Phenylobacterium zucineum HLK1: one gene and its partner. The protein of the gene in region 2 interacts with the protein of the main gene of each other region in a pairwise test. Links are inferred from orthologs where the notes say so. Each region holds a gene or a part of one and is shown on either strand. Other genes may lie near its edges.

What was found.
Region 1: the proteins of sfsA (region 2) and PHZ_RS01395 interact in binary tests that used the Escherichia coli proteins (3 or more experiments, as listed by UniProt). The link is inferred for Phenylobacterium zucineum HLK1 from one-to-one orthologs.

Annotation. Positions count from the first base shown.
Region 1 is NC_011144.1:250,698-253,907, forward strand. Bases 308-3,210 are described here. They hold PHZ_RS01395 (aldehyde dehydrogenase family protein), read right to left. Parts: upstream 2,588-3,210; coding sequence 1,028-2,587; downstream 308-1,027. Other genes in these bases: rsfS (ribosome silencing factor), read right to left, coding at 308-322; PHZ_RS01390 (nicotinate-nucleotide adenylyltransferase), read right to left, coding at 359-1,018; proB (glutamate 5-kinase), read right to left, coding at 2,679-3,210. Also shown: more of rsfS, read right to left, coding at 1-307. UniProt on the Escherichia coli protein: Catalyzes the NADPH-dependent reduction of L-glutamate 5-phosphate into L-glutamate 5-semialdehyde and phosphate. The product spontaneously undergoes cyclization to form 1-pyrroline-5-carboxylate.
Region 2 is NC_011144.1:1,208,892-1,212,106, reverse strand. The notes cover bases 208-3,115. They hold sfsA (DNA/RNA nuclease SfsA), read left to right. Parts: upstream 208-1,254; coding sequence 1,255-1,977; downstream 1,978-3,115. Other genes in these bases: PHZ_RS05880 (S9 family peptidase), read right to left, coding at 1,982-3,115; PHZ_RS05890 (competence/damage-inducible protein A), read right to left, coding at 444-1,205; PHZ_RS05895 (hypothetical protein), read right to left, coding at 208-346. In the rest of the region: more of PHZ_RS05895, read right to left, coding at 95-207; more of PHZ_RS05880, read right to left, coding at 3,116-3,215. UniProt on the Escherichia coli protein: Binds to DNA non-specifically. Could be a regulatory factor involved in maltose metabolism.

The DNA of each region.
Region 1 (3,210 bases), 960 kb from region 2 along the record:
CGACCCGGCACTTGCCGTAGCCGGCCTCCTTCAGCGCGCGCAGCAGGTGGTCGGCCATGGCGCCGACATGGCGCTGCGACCGGCCCGACGCCACGACCAGCGCGTCGGCCACGGGGCTCTTGCCCTTGAGATCGATGAGTACGACGTCCTGGGCCTTGTCCTCGTCGAGGCGGGCCAGGATCAGGTCCTCCAGGGCGCCGATGCGACCCTGGTCGTCCGATGAGGGCTCGGCGGCGGACGCCTGTCCCTCGTGCGCCGTAGGCGCAGGTTCACGTTGCAGCGGGGTAGCTCCTTTGTGTCCTCGCTCGCCGGACCCTATCACGGGCCCGCGGCCGGGTCAGCCGCTCTCACGAACACGTCAAGAGTTTGGGCTGTGGAGGCGTTCGCGCAAGGCCGTGGACGACTGGAAGTTGAAGCGGCCGAAGAGGAAGACCCAGGCCGGCGGCTTCAGCAGGGGCAGGATCGGCGCCTCCAGGGGCGAGCGGCGGGCGTGGGCGAAACGTCGCGCCGCGGGCGAGAAGCGGCTCTTCAGCGAGATCCAGGGCCGCGAGACCACGGCCACCGGCACCTCGCGCATGATCTGGGTCCAGCCGCGCCAGCGGTGGAAGGTCGACAGGCTGTCGGCGCCCATGATCCAGACGAAGTGCACGCCCGGGAAGCGGGTCTTCAGCGAACGGATGGTGTCGATGGTGTAGGCCGAGCCCAGCCGGCTCTCCAGGTCCGAGACGATCATCCCCGGGCCGGCGGCCAGCTCGCGGGCGAGCGCCATGCGCTCGGCCAGGTCGGCCGTCTCGCGGCCGGACTTCAGCGGGTTCTGCGGCGAGACCAGCCAGACCACCCGGTCGAGGTTCAGGCGCCGCTTGGCGGTCTCGGCGACGTGGGCGTGGCCCTCGTGCGGCGGGTTGAACGAGCCGCCGAACAGCCCGACGCGCATGCCGTGCTCCAGCTCGAAGCCGAGCTTCAGCGCCCTCGGCCGGCCGGCGGCGGGCGCCCGGCGGGCCGGACCTGCGAACCACATGGCCAGGGGTCAGCTCCCGCGCGGCGGGGTCGGCGCGCCCCCGCGGTCGAGGTGCGGGTCGGCCTGGGTCACGCGCGTGCGCACGGAGAACACGCCGTCGCCGGCCAGCACGCCGCCGCGGGCGAACAGGCGCCCGTTCTCCCAGTTGGACAGGCCGAGCTCGGGCTTCTTCAGCGCGTACTGGCCGTCCACCCAGCGGGTGAAGCCGTCGCCCACGAACGGGGCGTCCACCGCGGCGAAGAAGCGGGCGTGCGCGGCGGGGTCCTCGCTGATCAGGGCGGCGACGAAGCGCGGGCTGTGAGCGTTGAAGAGGGCCGCGGCCTCGGCCAGGTCGGCGACGATCCTCAGGCTGACCTCGGGGGTCTCCTCCCACTCCCACTCGCGGCCGAGCTCGGCGTCGGCGAGCGGCTCGACCAGCGGCTCCTCGCGCGGGCCCTCGGCGCGGACGACCACGCCGCGGCCGGCGCGCCAGGCCTCGGGCAGGCGGGACAGGTCCTGCTCGGCCACGTGCAGCTTGCAGCCCCGGCGGCGCTCGCCGGCCTTCCGCAGGGCCTCGAGGAAGACGGGGACCAGCTCGTCGGCGCGGGCCTCGACGATGCAGCAGGTGTTGAGCGTGTTGCAGACCTTGCGGTCCAGCGAGTGGTAGGCGGCGGCGAAGAAGCGGTCGGCGTCGGCGGCGGCGTCGGCCACCATCCAGGCCCCGCCCGTGCCGTGAAGGCTGACGGGCGTTCCGGCCTGGCGGGCGATGGCGCCCAGCTGGGCCACCGCCGCGCCCGAGCCGCGGGCCACGGCCAGCGACAGGCGCGGGTCGGCGAACATGGCCCAGCCGGCGGCGTGGGCGGGGGAGTCCACCAGCGCGGCGCAGCCCTCGGGCAGGCCCGCCTCGGTGATCGCCGGGTCCAGCGCCTCGGCCACGATGGCGCGAGCGGTGCCGAGCGCGTCCGAGCCGATGCGGAAGACCACGGTGTTGCCCGCCCGGATCACGCCGGTGGCGTCGGCGAAGACGTTCGGCCGGCCCTCGAAGACGAAGCCCACCACGCCCAGGGGCGCGACCACCTGCTCGACGGTCCAGCCGGGGTGCTCGACGCGCTCCAGCACCCGGCCGCGGGCGGCCTCGGCGCCGGCCCAGGCGCGCAGGCCCTCGATCATGTCCCGGCGCATGGCGTCCGAGACGGCCAGCCTGGTGGTGGAGCGGCCGCGGGCCCGGGCCTGCTCGACGTCGCGGGCGTTGGCCCCGGCGATCGCGGCCCAGACGGCGTCGTCGGCGAGACGGGCGGCGAAGGCCTCGAAGAAGGCGGTGACGGCGGCGTCCGGGACCTCGCCCATGCGCGCGAAGGCGGCGGCGGCCCGGCCCACGGCGCCCGCGGCCGTGGCCTGCTCGGCGGCGGGCACGTGCAGCAGGTCGCCGCTGTCCTGCACGACCAGCAGCCGGTCGCCGGCCCTGAACGCGGCGGCGAGCTGCGGGCTCACATGCGCGACGCGGTCGCCGCCGAACGGGATCGCCTGGCCGGGAGTGAGGGACTCCAGCCGGCCCGCCGTCCGCCTCGATGTTCCGCCGTCGTCCACCATGGGCCCCATTTGCTCAAGGTGAGCACTTCCTAGGCGTCTTTCCCGGGGTCAGCAAATGGCCTTCCGCCGGGCGTCGTAGATGACGCGGCGCTCAGGCCTCGGCGTGGGCCGCCAGCGCCAGGTCGTCGGCGTGGACCAGGGGGCCGGAGGTGTAGCCCAGGACGCCCTCGATCGCCTCGCTCTTCAGCCCGCAGATCCGCTCGGCGTCGGCGGCCTCGTAGCGGACCAGCCCGCGGGCGATCTCGCGGCCGGCCTCGTCGCGGACGAGCACCGCATCGCCCTTGTCGAAGCGGCCCTCCACCCGGCGCACGCCGGCGGCCAGCAGGCTCTTGCCCCGGCGCACCGCCTGGGCCGCGCCGTCGTCCACCACCAGCGCGCCGGCCGGGGCCAGGGAGCCGGCGATCCAGGCCTTGTAGGCGGCGGCCGGCGTGGTGGCGGGCTCGACGACCGTGGCGCGCTCGCCGCCCTCGACGGCGGCCAGGGGGCGCGTCCGGCTCCCCAGGGTGATCACGGTGGCGCAGCCGCCGGCCGCGGCGATCCGCGCCGCCGCGATCTTGGTGGCCATGCCGCCGGTGCCGACCCCGCCCTCGGCGTTCGCCCCGCCGGCCATCGCCTCGACCTCG
Region 2 (3,215 bases):
CGCCCTCAAGCGCCGCCATTTGCGCACATCTTATCCACAGCGGAAAGAGGACCCTTTACGGGCCCTCCGAATCGCAGGTGGCCGACGGCCCCGGCTACTGGCCGTTGTGGCTCAGGCCGCGCTGGGTCTGGCTGCGGTCGAGGTTGGCGCGGGCTTCCGCCTTCTGCCGCTCCCATTCGCTCTTCAGCTGACACACCCGCTTGGGCATGCGCGAGCCCAGGACCGCTTCGTTCTTGCAGACCATCGGGTCGGCGTCGGCGACCTTGGCCTTCTTGTCGGCGGCATCGGCGGCGGCCGGCGTTCCGTCGGCCAGCAGCAGCGCGGCGGCCAGGATGGAGACGATCATCGTACTTTCCCCACAGACAACTCTACCCACGATAGGCCAACGGCGTTCGCGCATCAAATTACCCGTTTGTCACGACGCGCCTTGCGCGCCGCCGCGCCTATTCGACCTCGCGCGCCTGGGCGATCCCCGCCGCGGCCAGGGCCGCGATCAGCTCCTGCACCACGCCCGCCAGCGCCTCGGGGTCGCGCGCCCGGACGACGAGGTTCGAGCCGTAGCCCTCGGGCGTGAAGAACGGATAGCTGCCCAGCGACATGTCCGGATGGGCCTTGGCCACGCCCTCCAGCGGCGCGGCGATCTGGCCCTCGCCCGCGCCCTCGACCCGCACGGTGCGCGAGACGGTCGGCCGCCCGCCCCGCAGGCGCGGGCCCACGTCCTCCAGCATGCCGCGCATGATCTGCGGCACGCCGGCCAGGGTGAAGACGTTGCCGATGGTGAAGCCGGGCGGGCCCTGCACCGGGTTCTTCACCAGGTCCGCCCCCACCGGCACCCGCGCCATCCGCCGCCGCGCCGCGTTCAGCTGGTCGCCGAACCGCGCCTCCAGCATGGCGATGATCTCGGGATGCTCGATCAGCTCCACCCCGAACGCGGCGGCCACCGCGTCGGCGGTGATGTCGTCGTGGGTCGGCCCGATCCCGCCGGTCGTCACCACGTAGTCGTGGCGCGCGCGCAGGGCGTTCAGCGCCTCGACGATCTCCTCCAGCACGTCGGGCACGGTGCGCGCCTCGGCCACGTCGACGCCGAGGACGCCCAGGTAGCGGGCGATGTCGCGCAGGTTGGTGTCCTGGGTCCGGCCCGAGAGGATCTCGTCGCCGATGATCAGCACCGCGGCCGTGACGCGGTCGGGAATGGCCTGGCTCATGAGGCCACTCTCTAGCCGGTCATTCGGGGGCTTGCTATCGGCCCACGCCATGGACTTCCCCTCGCCCCTGATCCGCGGCCGCCTGGTCTCGCGCTACAAGCGCTTCTTCGCCGACGTGGTGCTGGACGACGGGACGCCGCTCACCGCCCACTGCCCGAACCCCGGCGCCATGCTGGGCCTGAACACGCCGGGCCTGACCTGCTGGCTCTCCCGCTCCGACGACCCCAAGCGCAAGCTCGCCCACACGCTGGAGCTGGTGGAGGCCGACGGCGGGCTCGTGGGGATCAACACCCTGCACCCCAACCGCCTCGTCGCCGAGGCCCTGGCGGCAGGCGCCATCCCCGAGGTCGCCGGCTACGCGTCCCACCGCCGCGAGGTCCGCTACGGCGAGAACTCCCGCGTCGACTTCCTGCTGGAGGCGCCGGACCGCCCGCGATGCTGGCTGGAGGTGAAGAACGTCCACCTGATGCGCCAGCCGGGCCTGGCCGAATTCCCCGACTGCGTGGCCGCGCGCTCCACCAGGCACCTGCGCGAGCTCGCCGCCATGGCCGCCCAGGGCGACCGGGCCGTCGTCCTGTTCGTCGTCCAGCGCACCGACTGCGACCGCTTCAGCCCCGCCGCCGACTGCGACCCGAAGTTCGCCGCCGCCCTCGCCGAGGTGGCGTCCGCCGGGGTCGAGGTGCTGGTCTACGGCTGCGAGATCGACGCGGCCCGCGTGCGCCTCGGCCGGCCGCTTCCCTGGGACACATCCGGGACGGGGCGGCCGGCCTGACGCCCTACTTCCCCCCGAGCTGGTCCAGCACGAAGGCGTAGTACTCCGCCATCTCCTCGTAGCGGCGGAAGCGGCCCGACTTGCCGCCGTGGCCGGCCTCCATGTTCACCCGGAAGACCAGCGGATTGTCGTCGGTCTTGGTCTCGCGCAGCCGCGCCACGTACTTGGCCGGCTCGTAGTACTGCACCTGGCTGTCCCACAGGCCGGTGCCCACGAAGATCGCCGGATAGGCCTGGGCCTTGATGTTGTCGTACGGCGAGTAGCCCAGCATGTAGCGGTAGTAGGCCGGGTCCTTCGGGTTGCCCCACTCGTCGAACTCGTTGGTGGTCAGCGGGATCGACTCGTCGAGCATGGTCGTGACCACGTCCACGAACGGCACCTGGGTGACGATCACCCGGTAGTCCTGCGGCGCCTGGTTGGCCACCGCCCCCATCAGCAGGCCGCCGGCCGAGCCGCCCATGGCGCCCACCCGCTCCCTGGCCGCGTACTTCTTGGCGACGAGGTGGCGGGTGACGTCCACGAAGTCGTTGAAGGTGTTCTGCTTCTTCAGCAGCTTGCCGTCGTCGTACCACTTGCGGCCCATCTCCTGGCCGCCGCGGATGTGGGCGATGGCGTAGACGACCCCGCGGTCCAGCAGGCTCACCGCCGGCAGGTTGAACGCCGGGTCCATCGAGATGCCGTAGCTGCCGTAGGCGTACTGGAACAGCGGCGCGGTCCCGTCGCGCTTGAAGCCCTTCCGGTAGACCAGCGAGACCGGGATCTTCGTCCCGTCGCGGGCCGGGGCCCAGACGCGCTCGGTCACGTACTGCGAGGGATCGTAGCCGATCACCGGGGTCTGCTTCAGCAGGGTGCGCTTGCCGGTGGCCAGGTCCAGGTCATAGGTCGACAGCGGCGTGGTCAGCGAGGTGTAGGTGTAGCGCAGCGCCGTGGAGTCGGCCTCGGCGTTGGTCCCGAAGCCCATGGTGTAGGCCGGCTCGTCCGCCGCCACGAACTCCGAGCCCCCATCGGGCTTCAGCAGCCGCAGCCGCTTCAGTCCGCCCGAACGCTCCTCGATCGCGGTGAAGGTGTCGAACAGCCGGAAGTCCTGGATGAACACGTCGGCCCGGTGCGGCACGAAGTCGGTCCAGCGCGCCTTCTCGCCCCAGGCGCCGTCGGGCGCCTGCATCAGCCGGTAGTTCGGCGCGTCCCAGTTCGTGCGGATCACCCAGCGCCCGGCCAGGTGGTCGGCCTGGTAGAGG